DNA from 3 places in the Alkalispirillum mobile genome. Region 2 is predicted to be linked to each of the others. Evidence: predicted binding sites of a transcription regulator. Region 2 holds the regulator's gene; each other region holds the start of a gene.
What was found. The regulator sigma-54, encoded in region 2, starts transcription at its own class of promoters, with help from an activator protein. The targets are predictions, from matches to a motif close to TGGCANGNTNCNTGCTT.
Positions count from the first base shown of each region.

Region 1: the regulator sigma-54 is predicted to act here: its motif matches at 4,833-4,849, upstream of DFR31_RS10085 (CmpA/NrtA family ABC transporter substrate-binding protein).
Region 3: the regulator sigma-54 is predicted to act here: its motif matches at 2,523-2,539, upstream of DFR31_RS07550 (HupE/UreJ family protein).

Region 1 covers NZ_RCDA01000003.1:31,535-38,236, forward strand. Annotated here, with positions in the region: gene acsA (acetate--CoA ligase) at 1-211, shown strand, start outside; gene DFR31_RS10065 (Mut7-C RNAse domain-containing protein) at 231-1,010, opposite strand; gene DFR31_RS10070 (CobW family GTP-binding protein) at 1,167-2,210, shown strand; gene pckA (phosphoenolpyruvate carboxykinase (ATP)) at 2,232-3,827, opposite strand; gene DFR31_RS10080 (ANTAR domain-containing response regulator) at 4,152-4,733, shown strand; gene DFR31_RS10085 (CmpA/NrtA family ABC transporter substrate-binding protein) at 5,004-6,431, shown strand; gene ntrB (nitrate ABC transporter permease) at 6,435-6,702, shown strand, end outside.
Region 2 covers NZ_RCDA01000008.1:1,486-8,187, reverse strand. Annotated here, with positions in the region: gene purE (5-(carboxyamino)imidazole ribonucleotide mutase) at 1-66, shown strand, start outside; gene DFR31_RS13520 (5-(carboxyamino)imidazole ribonucleotide synthase) at 63-1,214, shown strand; gene DFR31_RS13515 (type 1 pili tip component) at 1,247-1,588, opposite strand; gene DFR31_RS13510 (HPr family phosphocarrier protein) at 1,692-1,997, opposite strand; gene rapZ (RNase adapter RapZ) at 2,045-2,911, opposite strand; gene ptsN (PTS IIA-like nitrogen regulatory protein PtsN) at 2,957-3,427, opposite strand; gene hpf (ribosome hibernation-promoting factor, HPF/YfiA family) at 3,491-3,838, opposite strand; gene DFR31_RS13490 (RNA polymerase factor sigma-54) at 3,862-5,373, opposite strand; gene lptB (LPS export ABC transporter ATP-binding protein) at 5,533-6,258, opposite strand; gene lptA (lipopolysaccharide transport periplasmic protein LptA) at 6,255-6,702, opposite strand, start outside.
Region 3 covers NZ_RCDA01000001.1:1,576,697-1,583,398, reverse strand. Annotated here, with positions in the region: gene DFR31_RS07570 (D-alanyl-D-alanine carboxypeptidase family protein) at 1-555, shown strand, start outside; gene DFR31_RS07565 (D-amino acid aminotransferase) at 569-1,429, shown strand; gene DFR31_RS07560 (YbeD family protein) at 1,431-1,709, shown strand; gene lipB (lipoyl(octanoyl) transferase LipB) at 1,760-2,404, shown strand; gene DFR31_RS07550 (HupE/UreJ family protein) at 2,595-3,197, shown strand; gene DFR31_RS07545 (urease accessory protein UreD) at 3,208-4,089, shown strand; gene ureA (urease subunit gamma) at 4,100-4,402, shown strand; gene DFR31_RS07535 (urease subunit beta) at 4,413-4,733, shown strand; gene ureC (urease subunit alpha) at 4,730-6,436, shown strand; gene ureE (urease accessory protein UreE) at 6,611-6,702, shown strand, end outside.

The DNA of each region.
Region 1 (6,702 bases), on a different contig from region 2:
GATGGCCCTGGCCCGCAAGCGCCTGGGGGCGGCGGTGGCGCCGCGGGAGATAGCCTTCGCCGATCAGCTGCCCCGGACCCGCAGCGGCAAGATCATGCGCCGGTTGTTGCGGGCGCGTGAGTTGGGCCTGCCGGAGGGGGATACGTCGACGTTGGAGGGTGGCGATGATCGGCTTCGGCCGTGTGCGTCACCGACCGCTGGTGGTGGGTGATTGCCTAGAGCACGGCCGGTCAGCCGCCACTGCGGCAGGGCGCGTCCGGTGCCGGGTCTCCGCCCTGTCGTGACCGCTCGATCAGCCGTTCTATCCGCCGGGCATGGCTGCCGTACCAATAGACCTGGCCGCAACCGCTGCAGACCTTGAAGGTGTCGTAATAGCGCCGGGTCAGCGGCTCCAGCCGCGGCGCCACCTCGGCCTTGTCGGCGTCCCGCAGCAGGGCGTTGCAGCGGGCGCAGCGCCGGAAGGGGGCCGCCCGGTCCTGGAGCTGAAAGCGGTGGAGCACCTCAGTGAGCTGCGCCTCCGGCCGGTCGCTGCGTACGAAGTAGCCGTGGGTGATGATGCGCCGTTTCAACAGCCGTATATCCCGGGTCAACAGCACCCGGCCTTTGTGGGCCGAGATCGAGGCCAGTTCTGCATCCCGAAAATCGTTGCGGTAGAGGGTATCGAAGCCGCACAGCCGCAGGTAGCGGGCCAGTCGTCCCAGGTGGGCGTCCAGCACGAACCGCAACTCGCGCAGGGGAAACTCGCGCACGCGCAGGTGCTCGCTGATGTCGAAGGACTCGAACACCGGATAGACCGCCACCCGGTCGCCATCGCGGACGATATAGTCGAAGCCCACCGACTCGCCGTTGACCAGGATCAGCTCCACCTCCGGGTGGGGTACACCCAGCGCTTCAATCACGTCCTTGACGGCGGCCCGGCGGTCCAGCGGGTAATCGAAGGCCACCTTGCGCCGTTCCGGCGGCAGGAAGTCGTTCAACTCCTCGTAAAAGCGAAACACCGCACGGGCCATGCGCGCGCCTCTTCTCCGCCAATCCGCTGGTGTCATGGTATCGCCGGCGGCCGGAGCGCCCAAGCCCGGCCGCCGGACCGGAGCCACCGCTCAGCGCCCGGGCCCGCGGCTGTGTTGTAATGGATGCAGGCGCAGGCGAAACGGAGGGACGAAGGCATGGCCGGTACCGGCGGCAGACGACCTATCAAGACCAACCTCATCACCGGTTTTCTGGGCACCGGCAAGACCACCACCATCCGGGGGCTGTTGGCCAACCGGCCGGCGGAGGAGCGCTGGGCCGTGCTGGTCAACGAGTTCGGCGAAATCGGCGTGGATGGCGGTTTGCTGGAGGATACGGGCGTTGCCCTGGAGGAGATCCCCGGTGGGTGCCTCTGCTGCGTCTCCGCCAACCTGTTCACGGTCGGCCTGGACCGGTTGATCCGCCACGCCCGGCCCGATCGCATCCTGATCGAGCCCACCGGCCTGGGCCACCCCGCGGAGATCATCCGTACCCTGACCACGCTGCCCTACGATCGGTTGCTGGACCTCCGCGCCACGGTCACCCTGATGGACGCGCGCCACCTGGCCTCCACCCGGCACCGCGAGCACCCCAACTGGAATGACCAGATCTACCTGGCAGACGTGCTGCTGGCCAACAAGGCAGACCTCTACGACCACGCGGACCGGGTGGCCCTGCAGGGTTTCGTGGCCGAGCGCCCGGCCCCGCGGCCCCGGGTCATCGAAACCCGCCACGGACGCATGGCCCCGGCGCTGCTGGACCAGCCCCGCCTGGACCGGGGCGGGGCACTCTTCCCGGAAGTGCGCGCCTTTCAGGCCCGGCAGGCCGCCCGCACCGGTGACCACCACCATGCCCACAACCACGCCGGGCCCGGCGATGCGGCCGGGGAGGCCTGGGTGTTCATCGATAACCGGGCGGATGACTTCGTCGGGCGCAGCTGGCTGCTGCCCACGTACTGCTGCCTGGACCACGCGGCACTGGCGCAGCTGATCGACGGGCTTGGCGCCGAGCGGGTCAAGGGGATACTGCGGACCGATCAGGGGTGGCAGCAGATCAACCGCGTGGGCGGGGAGGGCGGGCTGTCCGCGGGGCGTGCGCCCGCCGACGGGGGCCGGCCGCGGCTGGAGGTGATCCATCACACGACCGACACCACCGATCTGGATGCCCTGGACCGGGGCCTGCGCAACGCGGAGCGCTACTGAGCAGGCCCGGTCGGGCACCGGTCAGGCGGTGGCAGTGCCCGCTTTCGGTGCGGCGGCGCGGATCTCCGGGCTGGCCTGGTCGGCGTAGGTTTCGAAGTTCTTGTGGAACAGCCCCGCCAGGTGGTTGGCCATTTCATCGTAGGCCGACGGATCGGCCCAGGTCTTCGCCGGGATGAGCACCTCGTCCGGCACGCCGTGGCACTGCACGGGCACCTGCACCCCGAATACCGGGTCGGTCACCGTTTCCTGATCCTTCAGGGTGCCGTCGTGGATGGCGTCGATGATGGCCCGGGTGTGGGCCAGGCTCATGCGCTGCCCCTCGCCGTAGGGGCCGCCGGTCCATCCGGTGTTCACCAGCCACACCTGCGCTCCGCTGGCGCGGATCTTCTCTGCCAGCAGCTCGGCATAGCGGGTGGGGTGCATGACCAGGAACGGCGCGCCGAAGCAGGCGGAGAAGGTGGCCTGTGGCTCGGTGACCCCCATCTCGGTGCCGGCGACCTTGGCCGTGTAGCCGCTGATGAAGTGGTACATGGCCTGCGCCGGGGTCAGCTTGCTTACCGGCGGCAGCACGCTGAAGGCGTCGCAGGTGAGGAAGATGACATTCTTCGGGATGCCGCCCACGCAGGGCAGGCGCGCGTTGGGGATGTACTCGATGGGGTAGGAGCACCGGGTGTTCTCGGTGACCGAGCCGTCGTGGTAGTCCACTTCGCGGGTTTCGGGGTCGAAGACCACGTTCTCCAGCACTGCGCCAAAGCGGATGGCGTCGTAGATCTCCGGTTCGGCGTGGCGGTCCAGGCCGATGGCCTTGGCGTAGCAGCCGCCTTCGATGTTGAACACGCCCTCGTCGGTCCAGCAGTGCTCGTCGTCGCCGATCAGCCGGCGGCGGGGGTCCGCGGACAGGGTGGTCTTGCCGGTGCCGGACAGGCCGAAGAAGACCGAGACATCGCCCTCCGGGCCCTCGTTGGCCGAGCAGTGCATCGAGAGCACATCCTGCTTGGGCATGATGTAGTTCATGATGGTGAACACGCCCTTTTTCATCTCACCGGCGTATTCCGTCCCCAGGATCACGAACTCGCCCCGGCTGAGGCAGAGGCTGACGCTGGTCTTCGAGTTGACCCCGGGCACCTCCTGGTTGGCGGAGAGCCGGCCGGCGTTGTAAATGGTGTAATCGGGCTCGCCGAACTCGGCCAGTTCCTCGCGGGTCGGGCGGATGAGCATGTTGTGCATGAACAGCGCGTGGTAGGCCCGCTCGCAGATCACTCGCACCTTCACCCGGTAGCGGGGATCCCAGCCGGCATAGGCGTCGATAACGTAGAGCCGGTCGCGGGTGTTCAGGTAGTTCACCGCCTGCTGTTGTAGTGCATCGAAGCTGTCCGGTTGCAGATCGATGTTCACGTCCCCCCACCACACATCGTCGGTGACCTGTGGGTGATCGGCGACGCGCTTGTCCTTGGGGCTGCGCCCCGTTTTTTCGCCGGAGCGGGCGATCAGCGCACCGGTGGAGGAGATGGCCGAGCCCTTCTCATGGGCCAGGGCCTCCTCGTAAAGCCGCGCGGGCGCGGGGTTGCGCAGGACTTCCGCCACCTCGATGCCATGCATTTCCAGGGAGAACGTCACTTGCTAGCTCCTCGTGTATTCGTGTTTGCCGGGGCGGCCTGTGCGTTTTATTGAATGTATTGGCCGGACGATGGCGCATATGTTACCGCGTGATGAAGGCTAATGCCGCCCCCGATAGCCAGTTTGTGGCCCCCAACGTCCAACTTGGTGCGCTGGCGTGCTCCAGCGCTCAATGCGCGCACCACCGGCGGGCGCGACACACCCCGTCGGTACCCGCCGGTTTTATGCAACCTCCTGTTTTGCCGCCAGGCCTGGCCATTGGCACGCACCTTGTATTGTTTTGCACTGCATCAATGCTGACGGGCTCAGCCCCTGGAGTTGCTCATGGTCACCAAAGTCATGCTGGTTGATGATTCGCCGGAGCGTTCGGCCTGGCTCGAGGAGTCATTGCAGGTAGCAGGCTTCACCGTGGTGGCCACCGTGCAGGGCGAGGATGACCTCTACCAGCGGGTGCTCGACGAGGAGCCGGAGGTGGTCATCACCGAGGCGGTATCGGGCAAACGCGACACCCTGGAGGGGCTGTGCAGCCGCGGGGGGCGGTACCCGGGGCCAGTGATGAACGGCTCCGTTCATCACGACCCGGAACTGATGAGCACAGCCGCGGCGGCAGGGCTCAGTGCCTACGCCGTGGGGGGCGTGCCGCGCGAAGGGGTGCAGGGGGCGATTCGCCTGGCCATCCGGCAGTATGAGCGCTTCCAGGGGTTGGCCCGCGAGCTGGCGGACACCCGCCGCCAGCTCGCCGAGCAGCGTGATGTGCACCAGGCCAAGTGCCTGCTGATGGAGCGCGAGGGGCTGGGGGAGGCCGATGCCTACCACCTGCTGCGCCGGCGCGCCATGAACAGCGGCCAGCCTATTCCGCGTCTGGCGCGTCGGTTGCTGGCCGACGCCGGCCTCGCCCACGGTTGACCCGCGGCGGTGCATGCTCGCACCGCTAGCGTGCAGCCGCCCCGCCACGGGGGCTGACTTTCTTTCGTAAAACGATGTTTTAACGGTAAAAGACAAACCTGGCACGTAAATTGAATTTAGATTGTTGACATCAGTGCTCTGTCCGTCGCAGCGCGGCACCCAACGGCGGGTTGTGGCAGGCATTGAAACAGGCTTTGCAGGCAAGGGCGTCTGGCGTCGGCTTCCGGCCGATGCCGCGCCCTTTTTTGTTTTCGGCGGGAGGTATGAACCATGAGCAACCGATCACTCAACGACCCGTTCAACCCGGAGGCGGATCTGCGCCACGGGGCGGGTTGCACCTGCTCCAGCTGCGGCGGCAGCGAACACGCCCACCACGACCACGGGGCCACCCCGGTGGAGCAGGAAACCAACCCGATGCTCGCCGCGAAGCAGGGCGTCGACAAGGAGGCCATGTTCGACCGGGCCGTGGAGAGCGCGGTGGTGCGCGCCCTGTTCGGTCACCACGACGCCAGCCGGCGCTTCTTTCTGAAGGCGGTGGGGGCCGGCACCTTCGCCGCGGCGGTGGGCTCCATATTCCCGCTGGACGCGGCCAAGGCCCTGCTCAAGGACAACCTGGGTGACCCGGAGAAGCGCGACCTGACCGTGGGCTTCGTGCCCATCACCTGCGCCACGCCCATCATCATGGCTCACCCCATGGGCTTCTACGAGCGCTACGGGTTGAACGTGGACCTGCGCTCCACCGCCGGCTGGGCGGTGGCCCGGGATATGTCCATGAACCGGGAGTATGATGCCTCCCACATGCTCACCCCCATGCCCCTGGCCATGACCATGGGCACCGGCTCGTCGAGCATGCCTTTCATAATGCCGGCGGTGGAGAACATCAACGGCCAGGCCATCACGCTGCACAACAAGCACAAGGACAAGCGCGACCCCAGCCAGTGGAAGGGCTTCCGCTTCGCCGTGCCCTTCGACTTCTCCATGCACAACTTCCTGTTGCGCTACTACGTTGCCGAGCACGGCCTGGACCCGGACCGGGATATCCAGATCCGCGTGCTGCCGCCGCCGGAGATGGTTGCCAACCTGCGGGCCGGCAATGTGGACGGCTACCTGGCCCCCGACCCCTTCAACCAGCGGGCGGTCTGGGAGGAGGTGGGCTTCATCCACATGCTCACCAAGGAGATCTGGGACGGCCACCCCTGCTGCGCCTTTGCCACCAGCCGCGCCTTTGCCGAGGAGTACCCGAACAGCTTCGGGGCCCTGTTCAAGGCCATTGTGGAGGCCACCCATTACTCTTCCGAGCACGAGAACCGGGCCGAGATCGCCGAGGCCATCGCGCCGCGCAACTACCTGAACCAGCCGGTCTCGGTGATTCAGCAGGTGCTGACCGGCCGCTACGCCGACGGGCTGGGCAACGTCAAGGAGGACCCGGACCGGATCGACTTCGACCCCTTCCCCTGGCACTCCATGGCGGTGTGGATCATGACCCAGATGAAGCGCTGGGGTTACGTGGACGGCGACGTGGACTACAAGGGCATCGCCGAAGAGGTCTACCTGGCCACGGAATGCGGCCGGGTCATGCGCGAACTGGGCTACGAGCCGCCGGAGGTCACCTACAAGAGCCACATGATCATGGGCAAGGAGTTCGACCCCGAGCAGCCGGAGGCCTATGTGGACAGCTTCGAGATCCGGAGGTCTTAAGCCATGTTGAGTCGCGAGAACCTCAAGGCCTTCGCCCTCAGCCTCGCCATGCTCGTGGTGATACTGGGGATCTGGGAATGGAGCGTGGGCGGGGCTTTGATACCCGGTCAGGAAGAGTTGAGCGAGTACGAGATGCTCACTGGCGGGGGCAGCAGCTCCAGCAGCAACATCCCGGCGCCGTCGGAGGTATTGAGCCTGGCGGTGACGGAGCTCTCCGACCCCTTCTACGACCGGGGCAGCAACGACAAGGGTATCGGTACGCAGCTGGCCT
Region 2 (6,702 bases):
CAACGCCTTCATGACTTCCGCCAACGCCAGGCCGACAAGGTGCTGGGGGACGAGCTGCCGCAATGAGTACCGTTCTGTTGCCCGGGGCCACCCTGGGTGTTCTGGGTAACGGCCAGCTGGGCCGGATGTTTGCCCTGGCGGCCCGGCGCATGGGCTACCGCGTGGCCACCTTCGGGCCGGGTACCGGTACGCCGGCAGGGCAGGTCTGTGACCTGGAGGTGGACGCCGATTACCGCGACGAGCAGGCCCTGCGCGCCTTCGCCCGGCAGGTGGAGGCGGTCACCTTCGAGTTCGAGAATGTCCCCGCCGAGGCTGGCGAGCTACTGGCGGAGCACGTGCCGGTGCGCCCCCGGGAGACGGTGCTCCATATTGCGCAGAACCGCTGGCGGGAGAAGACCTGGCTGCGGGACCAGGGCTTCCCGGTGGGGGATTTTGCCACCGTGGAGAGCGAGGCCGCACTCGTCGATGCACTGGAGCGGCTGGGGACGCCGGCCGTGCTCAAGACCGCGGGGTTCGGTTACGACGGCAAGGGGCAGGCCCTGATCCGCACCCCCGCGGATGCCGCCGGTGCGTGGCAGGCGATCGGCGGGCAGGCAGCCGTGCTGGAGGCCTTCGTGGACTTCCACATGGAGGTTTCGGTGGTGGCCGCGCGCGGTACGGATGGCAGCTTTGCCCATTACGGCGTCTTCGAGAACCGCCACCGTGATCATATCCTGGACGTGACCCTGCCCGATGCGCCGGTGGGGCCGCAGTTGCGCGAGCAGGCCGAGGACATCGCGAGGGGTATTCTCGAGGCCCTCGGCGTGGTCGGTGTGCTCTGCGTGGAGTTCTTTGTGGCCAGCGATGGCCGCTTGCTGGTCAACGAGCTGGCGCCGCGGCCGCACAACTCCGGGCACCTGACCTTCGACGCCTCGCTCAGCAGCCAGTTCGAGCAGCAGGTGCGGGCGGTGGCCGGGCTGCCGCTGGGGGACACCCGGCTGCTGCGGCCGGCCGCCATGGTCAACCTGCTCGGCGACCTGTGGCAGGACGGCGAACCGGACTGGGCCGCCGCCCTCGCCGACGGCCAGACCAAGCTGCACCTTTACGGCAAGGCGAATGCCAAGCCCGGCCGCAAGATGGGTCACCTGACCGCGTTCGGGGATGATCGCGAGGATGCGGCCCGCCGCGCCCTGGCGGCCCGGGAGCGGCTACGGGGTGGCGGCGGTCATCGCTGACTGACCGCCGCTCCGCTTTCCGGCGCCTGCCGCTACTTCCCGCGTTTGCCGGTCTCGCGTAATTCGTCGAGCTTGCGGCGGGTGAGCGCCTTGAAGCGGGGGGTCAGGCCGGCATCCTCGTAAATGGGGTCGCCCTGCTCATCCTCGGCCACCACCCGCTGCCCCTGCACGTAGGGGAAGGTGGCCTCGAGTTCATCCAGCGCGGTGCCCAGCAGGTCGGTGATCAGGTCCTCCTCGGAGCGGCCGGGGTACATCTCGGCCAGCGCGCCGAGCTTCGCGGCATCCGCAAGGGGCAGGCGCACCCGGTATTCGTAAGGCGTACGCTGCTCGGCGGCGGTCTCTTCCCAAGTCTCGACCAACTGCTTCAGTTGCATAGGCTCCCGGTATCCTCTGATGGTGGCGGTGATTGCGTCGCGGGCTGTGATGATGGCCCCCGTACACCCATATTATGCACCCGGACGGGCGCTGTGGAGGGGGTCAGTGGTCTGAGGGGGTGTCATGGCTCCGCTGCGGGCCGGTGCCCTCACCGAAGCCGTCCGCCACCAAGTCGCGAAGCGCTGTCAGCGCCTCTTCGGCCTGTTCGCCGTCGGCCTCCACCTGGATACGGCTGCCACAGCCGGCCGCCAGCATCATCAGGCCCATCACGCTCTTGCCGTCCACCGTGCGCTCGCCGCGGGTGACCCGGATGGTGCAAGGGTACTCCGAGGCCAGGGCGGAGAAACGGCCGGCGGCACGGGCATGCAGCCCCAGCTTGTTCACGATGTCGAGTTCTTCGCTAGGCACAGTGGTGATTCCGTGGCGCTCCTGGGGGTTGCTCCCGGATTGGCAGCTCAATGGCTTAACTCCCTGTGGCGGACACTGACGGCATCCGTGCCGTTATCGAAACGCCGCGCCAGCTGCTCCGCCAGGTAGACGGACCGGTGCTGGCCGCCCGTGCACCCGATGGCGACGGTGACGTAGCTGCGTGCCTCCTTGCGGAAGGCGGGCAGCCAGGTGCTGACCAGTTCCTCGATCTGTTGCATTAGCCGCCCCACCTCCGGCTGCGCCTCCAGGTAGCTCTGCACCGGTGCGTCCTGCCCGGTGAACGGACGCAACCTGGGCTCCCAGTGCGGGTTGGGCAGGCAGCGGGCGTCGAACACGTAGTCGGCATCGGACGGGATGCCGTGCTTGTAGCCGAAGGACTGGAAGAGCAGCGAGAGCCGGCCGGGTTGGTGCTCCACCCGCTCGCGGATCAGGTCGCGCAGCTGGTGGACGTTGGTGTCGCTGGTGTCCAGTGTCAGGTCGGCGCGGGCACGCAGCGGTGCCAGCAGGGTCTCTTCCCGGGCGATGGCATCGGCGAGCGTGGCATCGTCGCCGCTGAGGGGGTGGCGGCGGCGGGTCTCGCTAAAGCGGGTGATGAGGGTCTCGTGGTTGGCGAACAGGAACAACACCTCGCTGTTCAGCCCCAGACCGCCCAGTTCGTCGAGTATCTCCGGGATGCGGGCCAGGTCCTCCGGCCGGTTGCGGGCGTCGATGCCCACCGCGTAGCGGCCGCTGGCCCCCTGGCAGCTGTCGTTGACGTGGCGGGCGAAAGCGCTGAGCAGACCGACGGGCAGGTTGTCGATGCAATACCAGCCCTGATCCTCGAGCGTGTGCAGCGCCACACTCTTTCCGGACCCGGACAGGCCGCTGATGATGATCAACCTGAGGTTCTGCATGGATGTCGGTGCTCCGCCTTCTGGCGGCCGCCGTGTCGGTGGCCGCTACCCTGCCGTCTCACTACCCTGCCACTCGGCCAGCAGCTGGTGGAGCCGCTCCGGTTCCCCGGTGGCCCGCAACCGCTCGCACAGGCGGCTGTCACTGAACATCTCGGCCAGGTCGGCCAGGATCTGGAGGTGCTCGTCCGTGAAGTGCTCCGGCACCACCAGGGCAAACAGCAGGTCCACCGGTTCGCGGTCAAAGGCGTCGAAGTCGACGCCTTCGCCCAGGCGGATGAGCGCCCCCCGGGCCTGCTCTATGCCCTCCATGCGGGCGTGGGGCAGCGCCACGCCATGGCCCAGGCCAGTGCTGCCCAGGCGCTCACGCGCCACCAGGCGGTCGAAGACCTGGGGGGCGGCCAGGGTGGTGTCGTCCGTGGTCAGCAGGTCGCTGAGCTGTTCCAGCACGCGTTTCTTGCTGCTGACCTCGGCTTCGCAACGGATTCGGTCCGGCGTGATGAGTTCGGCGATTTTCATGATGATGTTCAGCCCAGGGCGGCCGGGGCCGGCAGGACGCCGGCCGCCAGTGGTTTGCTGTGGCTATTCTGCGTCTACGTCCGCGGCCCCTGCACTTGCCTTCTGCGCAGCGCCCTCCCTGCGGTGGTGGTCGGTCACCTTCTCCTTGTGCTTGACCAGTTGCCGGTCGAGCTTGTCCACCATGCCGTCAATGGCGGCGTACATGTCTTCGTTGGTGGTCTCGGCGTGCAGCCGGTTGCCGCTGATCAGCAGGTTGGCTTCCGCCTTCTGGCGAAGCTTTTCCACGGAGAGGATGACGTGGCTGTCCACCAGGTTGTCAAAGTGGCGCTCCAGGCGCTTGAACTTGTCGTGGACATAGTCCTTGAGAGCGTCCGTGACTTCCACATGGTGGCCGGTTATCTGTATTTGCATGCCGCCTCCTTCAACGTTGCGGTTCAGGCCAGTCGCTTGCGCTCGGATGACGAGGCGATGGCCATGGCCTCACGATACTTGGCTACGGTCCGTCTTGCCACGTTTATGCCTTCTTCCTGAAGGATATTTGCAATGCGACTGTCACTGAGTGGCTTGGCCGGGTTCTCGTCGGCGACCAGTCGCCGGATACGGGCGCGGATGGCGGTGGCCGAGCACTCGCCGCCATCCACGGTCTGCACGTGGCTGGAGAAGAAGTACTTGAACTCCAGCGTGCCCCGCGGGGTGTGCATGTACTTGCGGGTGGTGATCCGGGAAATGGTGGATTCGTGCATGTCCACCGCCTCGGCCACCTCGCGCAGGACCAGCGGCTGCATGGCCTCCTCGCCGTGGTCGAAGTAGCCCTGCTGGCGCTCGACGATGCAACGGGCCACTTTCAGCAGAGTGTCGTTGCGGCTGCGAAGGCTCTTGATGAACCAGCGCGCCTCCTGCAGGTGGTTGCGCAGGGTGGTGTTGTCGCTGCTGTTGTCGGCGCGCTTGATCAGGCTGGCGTAGTAGCTGTTGACCCGCAGCCGCGGGGCCGTGTCGGGGTTGAGCTCCACCTGCCAGCGGCCGTGAATGCGGCGCACCACCACGTCCGGGACCACGTACTGGGTCTCGTCGTCGCTGATCTGGGAGCCGGGCCGCGGGTCCAGGGTCTGGACCAGGGCCAGCACCTCGCGCAGTTGCTCCTGGTTGAGCTTCATGCGCCGGCACAGCTGGGCGTACTGGCGCTGCACCAGCATGTCCAGGTACTGGTCCACCAGCGTGCGGGCCTCGGTGAGCAGCGGGGTGTCGGGCGGCAGCTGCTCAAGCTGGATGAGCAGCGCTTCACGCGGGTCGCGTGCCGCCACGCCTACCGGGTCGAAGTGCTGGATGCGGCGCAGGACCGCCTCGACCTCCTCGGGCTCCACCTCCCACTCGGCGGGCAGGGCGGAGATCAGTTCTTCGATGTCGGCACCCAGATACCCGTCGTCGCGCACCGAGTCGATGATGACCTGGGCGATGACGGCGTCCTGCTCGGTAAAGGGGGTGAGCTCAGCCTGCCAGGTGAGGTGCTCGTGGAGGCTTTCACCGCCACCGGAGCGGTTGGCCCAGGGGTCGCGGTCCTCATCCTCGCTGTCGGGCTGGCTCCAGGGGGTGCTGCCGTCGTAGATCTCGTCCCAGCTGGAGTCGAGCGGAAGGTCGTCAGGGATGTCGTCCTGCTGGCTGGCGGCGGGCTCCTCGGCGGCGGGGGCTTCGGCATCGCTCTGCTCTTCGCCGCTCGTGTCCTCGCCCGGCTCGTCGGCGGTGTTCTGGTCAGCTTCGTCCGCCTCCGACCGCTGCTCGTCCTCCAATTGCTCGTCCTCGGCCATTTCCAGCATGACGTTGGACTCTAGCTGCTGCTGGATCTCCATTTGCAGATCCAGGGTGGAGAGCTGCAACAGGCGGATGGCCTGCTGCAGCTGGGGTGTCATGGTGAGTTGCTGGCCGAGCTTGAGTTGCAGCGACTGCTTCATGACCGATCCCAACGGGCCCGGGGGCCGTTCTGATTGATCGTGATGTGGGTGAGCTTTGTTTTCATGTATGTCGTGGCACGCACCGCTTTGATAATCCCATGCTAGCCCATTGCCGGGCCGGGTATCTGCCTGTACTCCCAGTTTACCGCGGAAAGGGGGTCAAAGCCGAAAATGCTCCCCCAGGTAGACCTCGCGGACGGCCTGGTTGGCCAGAACCTCGTCGGCACTGCCGCGGGCAATGACCCGGCCCTGGCTGAGGATGTAGGCCCGCTCCACGATACCCAGGGTTTCCCGCACGTTGTGGTCGGTGATCAGCACGCCGATCCCGCGCTCGGTGAGCTGGCGGATGATGTGCTGGATATCCACCACAGAGATGGGGTCAACGCCGGCGAAGGGCTCGTCCAGCAGGATGAACTGCGGGTCGGCGGCCAGCGCCCGGGCGATCTCCACCCGCCGCCGCTCCCCGCCCGAGAGGCTGATGCCATTCTGGTTGGCCAGATGCGGCACGTGGAACTCGTCCAGCAGGGCCTGGAGTCGCTCCTCGCGGCCCTTGCGACTCAGCTCGGGGCGTGTCTCCAGGATGGACATGATGTTCTGGGCCACGGTCATCTTGCGGAACACCGAGGCCTCCTGCGGCAGGTAGCCGACGCCCTTGCGGGCCCGGGCATGCATGGGCAGGGCGGTGATGTCCTCGCCGTTGAGCAGGATCTGGCCACCGTCGGCGCGCACCAGCCCCACCACCATGTAGAAGCAGGTGGTCTTGCCCGCGCCGTTGGGGCCGAGCAGGCCGACGATCTCGCCGGCGTTCACCGTCAGCGAGGCCTCCTCCACCACGGTGCGGCGGCGGTAGCGCTTGACCAGGGACCGGGCTTCCAGACGACTCATGGGTCGTCGGTCTCCTCGGCCGGGAAGAAGATGGTGCGCGTGCGCCGGTCCTCGCGGCCCTCCGCCTGTGCCTCCTGGGTCTCCAGGTTGACCCGGATCTCCTCGCCGGACATGCGGTTTTCCCGTTGCCACAGCTCTGCGCCCTGCAGCAGGTAAATCCGCTGCGGGCCGCGGCTGTAGTACTCCATCCGCGGGGCCTCGGCGTGCACTTTGTCGGTCTGGTCCTCCGGCAGTTGCTCGTAGGTGGCGGGGCTGCCGTCCACCTCGATCCGGTCGAGTACCCGGCGGTCATCGGCCTCGCGGGTGTGGACCACCATGCGGTCGCCGGTGATCACCATGCTGCCCTGGGTGAGGACCACGTCCCCGGTATAGGTGCTGATGCCGCGTACGTTGTCGATTTCGGCGCGATTCGATTCCAGGTCTATGGGCTGCTCGCGGTCAGGG
Region 3 (6,702 bases), on a different contig from region 2:
GAGCGCAGCTTCACCTGGAACGACATCCGCCAGTCCAACCGCAACCGCCTGCTGTGGCGCGATTCCAGCGTGGACGGGATCAAGACCGGCCACACCAGTGCGGCCGGCTACAACCTGGCGGCCTCCGCCGAGCGCGATGACATGCGCCTGGTGTCCGTCGTCCTCGGCACCTCCAGCGAGCAGGCCCGGGCGGACCAGACCCAGTCACTGCTCAACTACGGCTTCCGGTTCTTCGAGACCCACCGCCTGTACGACGATAACGAGGAGCTGACCCGCTCCCGCGTCTGGAAAGGCGACATGGAGGACCTGGGGGTCGGCATCGACGGCGAGCTCTACCTGACCATCCCACGCCGCCAGTACGACAACCTGGAGGCGAGCCTGCGGATCGATGAGCCGCTCGTCGCCCCCATCGAGGCCGGTGATCAGGTGGGCCGCCTGGTCGTCCGCTTACAGGGCGAAGTCATGCACGAGGAGCCGCTGCTGGCCCGCGAGACCGTCGCCGAGGGCAGCCTCTGGCGCCGGGTGGTGGACGACGTGCTGCTGCGCTTCCAGTAAGGGGCCGATGGGCATGAGCAGACTGTGTTATCTCAACGGCGAGATCCTTCCCCTGGACGAGGCCCGCATCTCCCCGATGGATCGCGGGTTTCTCTTCGGTGACGGGGCCTACGAGGTGATCCCTGCCTACGATGGGCGCCCGTTCCGCCTGCCCGAGCACCTGCGCCGGCTGGACCAGACGCTGGAGGGCATCCGGCTGCCCAACCCTCACAGCCACGCCGAGTGGGCGGCGATGATCGCCCGACTGCTGGAGGCCGCGGGGGGCGGTGACGCGGGGGTCTACCTGCAGGTGACCCGCGGCGTACCCGAGGTGCGGGACCACGCCTTCCCCCTCGACGCCCGGCCGACGGTGTTCATGACGGTCTCGCCGTTGCCGGCGCCCCTGGGCCCGGAGGCTGGCGAGGGCGCAAGCGCCATCCGCCTGCGGGACAACCGCTGGGGCCGCTGCGACCTGAAGACCACCGCACTGCTGCCCAACGTGCTGCTCCGCCAGGAGGCCATCGAGGCCGGTGCCGACGAGGCGCTGCTGCTGCGCGACGGCCAGCTGACCGAGGGGGCGGCCAGTAACGTCTTCGTGGTGTGTAACAATGAGGTCATGACGCCGCGCCAGAGTCCGAACCTGTTGCCCGGTGTCACCCGGGATTTCGTGGTGGAGCTGCTGCGCGAGCGCGGGGTTCCCTGCCAGTGCAGCGCCATCAGCGCCGACCAACTGGCCCGCGCCGACGAGATCTGGCTGACCAGTTCCACCAAGGAGGTGCTGCCGGTGACCCGGCTGGATGGCGAGCCGGTGGGTGATGGGCGCCCGGGCGCCTTCTGGCGGCAGGCGCGCACCTGGTTCGATGAGTACAAGGCGGCCTTTGCCGCTGGAGAGTAAGATGGTTCAGCAGTTTGACGAGGACAACACCCCACTGGAATTCCCCTGCCGCTTTCCCATCAAGGCCATGGGGCGCGCCGAGGCGGATGTGGAATCGGTGGTCCGCGCCGTGCTCACCGAGCACCTGGAGCGGCCCGAGCAGGTGGAGTTGCGTATCTCCGAGAGCCGTAACGGCCGGTTCATCTCGGTGACCGCCACCATCACCGCCCACAGCCGGCCGCAGCTGGACGCGATCTACCGCTCGCTGCACGCCGAAGAGGCGATCCTGATGACCCTGTAGGGGGTCCCCTGTGCCTGCCTTGCGGCTGGGCCCGCTTCCAAGGAGTCTCTATGCCCCCGTGCCCGTTGACCGACATCCAGGTGCGTTACTTGGGCGAGCGTGACTACCGCCAGACCTGGGAGGCCATGCGCCGGTACACCGACGAGCGCGGGCCGGACACCGCGGACCAGCTCTGGGTGGTCTCCCACCCGCCGGTCTACACCCTGGGCCAGGCCGGCAAGCCCGAGCATATCCTCGCGCCCGGTGCCATCCCGGTGGTGGAGACGGACCGTGGCGGCCAGGTCACCTACCACGGTCCGGGCCAGATCGTGCTCTACCCATTGCTGGACCTCCGCCGCTGGGGGCTGGGCGTGCGCAGCCTGGTCTCCGCCCTGGAGCATACGGTCGTCAGTCTGCTCGCCGGCTATGGCATTGCCTCCGCCGCCCGTGACGACGCCCCCGGTGTCTACGTGGACGGACGCAAGGTGGCCTCGGTGGGCCTGCGGGTGCGGCGCGGCTGCAGTTACCACGGTGTCGCGGTGAACGTGGACATGGACCTGGAGCCCTTCAGCCGGATCAACCCCTGCGGCTACCCCGGGCTGGAGGTCACCCGCCTGCTCGATCTGGGCGTGCCCACCCCCTACGAGCGTCTGGAGGCGGACCTGGCGCTGCACTGCCTTGAGGCCATCGCCGAGTACGGCACCCCGTCTTCCTGAGCGCGGCGGCACCGCCCGCCGCACCAGGATAGGGCGCTTGTCGCCACCCGCACCGTTGCGGTGCGGGCCGGCGCGCCGTTGAAGTGCACAACCCGCTGATTTCCCGGGTCACCACGGCTGGCATGCAACTTGGATAGGCAACGGACAGGCGTACCCGCCTTCCGTTGACTCTTTGCATGTCGAGGTGATCATGAACCGTACCCTCCCCCTTGCCATCCTCCTGGGGCTCCTGGCCCTGGTGGTCGCCCCGTTGGCCCTGGCGCACCCCCACCCGCACCCCCATGTCCACGGCGGTTTCGGCCACGGGCTGTTGCACCCGCTGGTGGGCCTCGATCACCTGCTCGCCATGGCCGGTTTCGGGGTCTGGGCCAGCCAGCAGGGCGATGCCCGCAAGGCCCTGCTGCTCCCGGCGGCCTTCCTGGCCGCGATGGTGGCGGGTTTCGCGATCGGCCTGGCCTCCGCGCCCTCCATGGCCGTGGAGTTCGGGATTCTCGGCTCGGTGCTCCTGGTGGGCGGCCTGGTCGCCTGGGGCGGGCGCCTGCCGCTGTCGGCCGGCATGGGGCTGGCGGCGGTCTTCGCCCTCTTCCACGGCCACGCCCACGGCGCGGAGATGGCCGCTGGCCTCTCGGGTCTGAGCTTCGGCGCGGGTTTCCTGCTGGCCAGTGCCGGCCTGCTCGCGGCGGGCGTGGGCCTGGAGCGCCTGGCCCGACGGAGCGTGCCCGCCATGCCCCTGGCGCGGGGCGCCGGCGTGGGTATCGTGCTGGCCGGTCTCGTGCTCGTCGCCCTGTTCTGAGCGCGGCGAGATGGCTGTTGCCCAACAAGCCTGGTCCGCAGGGGCCAAGCCGGCCGCTTCTGACCCGCCCGCGAGTCCGGGGTGGCAGGGCGTATTGCGGCTGGACTTCGCCCGACGGGGCGAGCGCACAGCTCTGGTGCGTAAACGCCACCAGGGGCCGCTGGTGGTCCAGCGCACCTTCCACCCGGAGGGCGCGGCCTGCCACGCCTACCTGCTGCACCCCCCCGGGGGGCTGGTGGGTGGCGATGAGTTGGACCTCTCCGTGGCGGTGGGCGAGGGCGCTCACGCCCTGATGACCACCCCCGGGGCCGCCAAGTTCTACCGCTCCCTGGGCGACTGGTCCACCCAGCGGCAGGTCTTCCGGCTGGCGCCGGGGGCCGCGTTCGAGTGGCTGCCCATGGAGACCATCCTCCACGGGGGCAGCCGCAGCCGGCTGATCAACCGCTTCGAGCTGGGCGAAGGGGCCCGCCTGATCGCCTGGGAGATGGTGGCGCTGGGCCGTCCGGGGAGTGGTGACCACTTCCCCCGGGGTGCCCTGGACCAACGGTTGGAGGTGGATCGCGAGCAAATGCCGCTGCTGCGGGAGCGCCTCTCCCTCGATGCCGAAGACCCCCTGCGCAAGGCCCCCTGGGGGCTCCAGGGCCAGGCGGTGTTCGCCACGCTGCTGGCGTCCCCCGCCCCGGAGGGCCTGGAGCGCGACCTGCGTGAGGCGCTGCAACCACTGTCTGGCGTGCGCATGGGGGTCACCCGATGCCCGGAGGGACTGTTGGCGGTGCGCGTGCTGGGGCCCGGCGTGGAGCCGGTGCGCCAGACCCTGGAGCAGGTCTGGCGGACCATCCGTGAGCCCGTGGTCGGGCGTCCCCCCTGTCCCCCCCGAATCTGGAGTACGTGAGGCCGAACCCATGGATCTGACCCCGAGAGAGAAAGACAAGCTGCTGCTCTTCACTGCCGGGCTGCTGGCGGAGCGGCGCAAGGCCAAGGGCCTGAAGCTCAACCACCCGGAAGCGGTGGCGCTCATCTCCTGCGCCATCATGGAGGGCGCCCGGGAGGGGCGCTCCGTGGCCGAGATGATGGACGCGGGCGGCCAGGTGCTGACCCGGGAGGACGTGATGGAGGGGGTCGCGGAGATGATCCCCGAAGTACAGGTGGAGGCCACCTTCCCCGACGGGGTCAAGCTGGTCACCGTTCACGAACCCATCCGCTAGGGGGCGCACCATGATACCCGGAGAAGTCCGTACCGAGGACGGCGAGATCACCCTCAACGAGGGGCGCGACACCCTCACCGTGGCGGTCACCAACACCGGCGACCGCCCCGCTCAGGTGGGATCCCACTACCACTTCTACGAGGTCAACGACCACCTCCACTTCGACCGTGAGCCCACCCGGGGCTTCCGGCTGGATATCGCCGCCGGCACGGCGGTGCGCTTCGAGCCCGGCCAGAGCCGCACGGTGCAGCTGGTGCGCTACGCGGGCAGTGGCGATGTCTACGGCTTTCAGGGCCGGGTGATGGGGCCGGCAACAGGAGAGAGCGCATGACTACCCGAATTTCCCGCCGCGCCTACGCCGACATGTTCGGCCCCACCACCGGCGACCGCGTGCGCCTGGGGGATACCGAGCTGTTCATCGAGGTGGAGCGCGATCACACCGTTTACGGCGACGAGGTGAAATTCGGCGGCGGCAAGGTGGTGCGCGACGGCATGGGGCAGAGCCAGCGTACCAACGCCGAGGCCGTGGACCTGGTCATTACCAACGCCCTCATCCTCGACCACTGGGGGATCGTGAAGGCGGACGTGGGCATCAAGGCCGGGCGCATCCACGCCATCGGCAAGGCTGGCAACCCGGACACCCAGGACGGTGTGCACGTCATCATCGGCCCCGGCACCGAGGCCATCGCCGGCGAGGGCAAGATCCTCACCGCCGGACACATCGACGCCCATATCCACTTCATCTGCCCGCAGCAGATCGAAGAGGCGCTGATGTCCGGGGTCACCACCATGATCGGTGGGGGCACCGGCCCGGCCACCGGCACCAACGCCACCACCTGCACCCCCGGACCCTGGAACATCCACCGCATGCTGGAGGCCGCCGAGGGCTTCCCCATGAACCTGGGCTTTCTCGGCAAGGGCAATGCCAGCCTGCCCGATGCGCTGAACGAGCAGGTGGAGGCCGGCGCCCTGGGGATGAAACTGCACGAGGACTGGGGCACCACCCCGGCGGCCATCGACAACTGCCTGAACGTGGCGGAGGCCCACGACGTGCAGGTCTGCATCCACACCGACACCCTCAACGAGTCGGGTTTCGTGGAGAACACCCTGGCCGCCTTCAAGGGGCGCACCATCCACACCTATCACACCGAAGGGGCCGGTGGCGGGCACGCGCCGGACATCATCAAGGCGGTGGGCGAGGCCAATGTGCTGCCCTCCTCCACCAACCCCACCCGCCCCTACACGGTGAACACCATCGACGAGCACCTGGACATGCTCATGGTGTGCCACCACCTGGACCCGGCCATCCCCGAGGACGTGGCCTTCGCCGAGTCGCGCATCCGTCGCGAAACCATTGCCGCCGAGGACATCCTCCACGACCTGGGCGGGTTCTCGGTGATCGCCTCCGACTCCCAGGCCATGGGCCGGGTGGGGGAGGTGGTCATCCGCACCTGGCAGACCGCCCACAAGATGAAGGTGCAGCGCGGGCCGCTGGCGCCGGACAGCGAGCGCAATGACAACTTCCGCGCCCGGCGCTACATCGCCAAGACCACCATCAACCCGGCCATCGCCCACGGCGTGGCCCACGAGGTGGGCAGCATCGAGCCGGGCAAGCTGGCGGACCTGGTGTTGTGGGACCCGGCCTTCTTCGGGGTGAAGCCGAGCCTGATCCTGAAGGGGGGGTTCATCGCCGCCGCCCCCATGGGCGACCCCAACGCCTCCATCCCCACCCCGCAGCCCCGCCACTACCGGTACATGTTCGGTGGTTTCGGCAGGGCCATGCCCAACAGCTCGGTCACCTTCGTCTCCCGGGCGGCGCTGGAGGCCGGGGTGGGGGATCGGTTGGGCCTGCAGCGGCGACTGGTGGCGGTACGGGACTGTCGCAGCATCACCAAGCGGGACATGGTGCTGAACGATTATCTGCCCAAGATGGAGGTGGACCCGGAGACCTACCAAGTGCGGGCAGACGGCGAGCTGCTCGTCTGCGAGCCGGCGAACGTGCTGCCCATGGCGCAGCGGTATTTCTTGTTCTGACGACCCCAGCGCACTCTGATCCTCGTCATCGCGAGGCCCCAGGCCCGCGGCGATCCAAGTGCTGGCCTGGACTGCCACGCCCCTTTGGGGCTCGCAATGACGGTGGGGCGGGGCTGGTCGCGCTATAGCGCCTTTACGGTCACCCAGTTACTACGAGGAGCCTCCAAAAACATGATGTTGACCTTGATTGAACGACTTTCCGACTCCGCCCCACCGGACGCCACCCTGACCCTGCCCTTCCAGGTGCGCCAGAAGAGCCGTTTCCG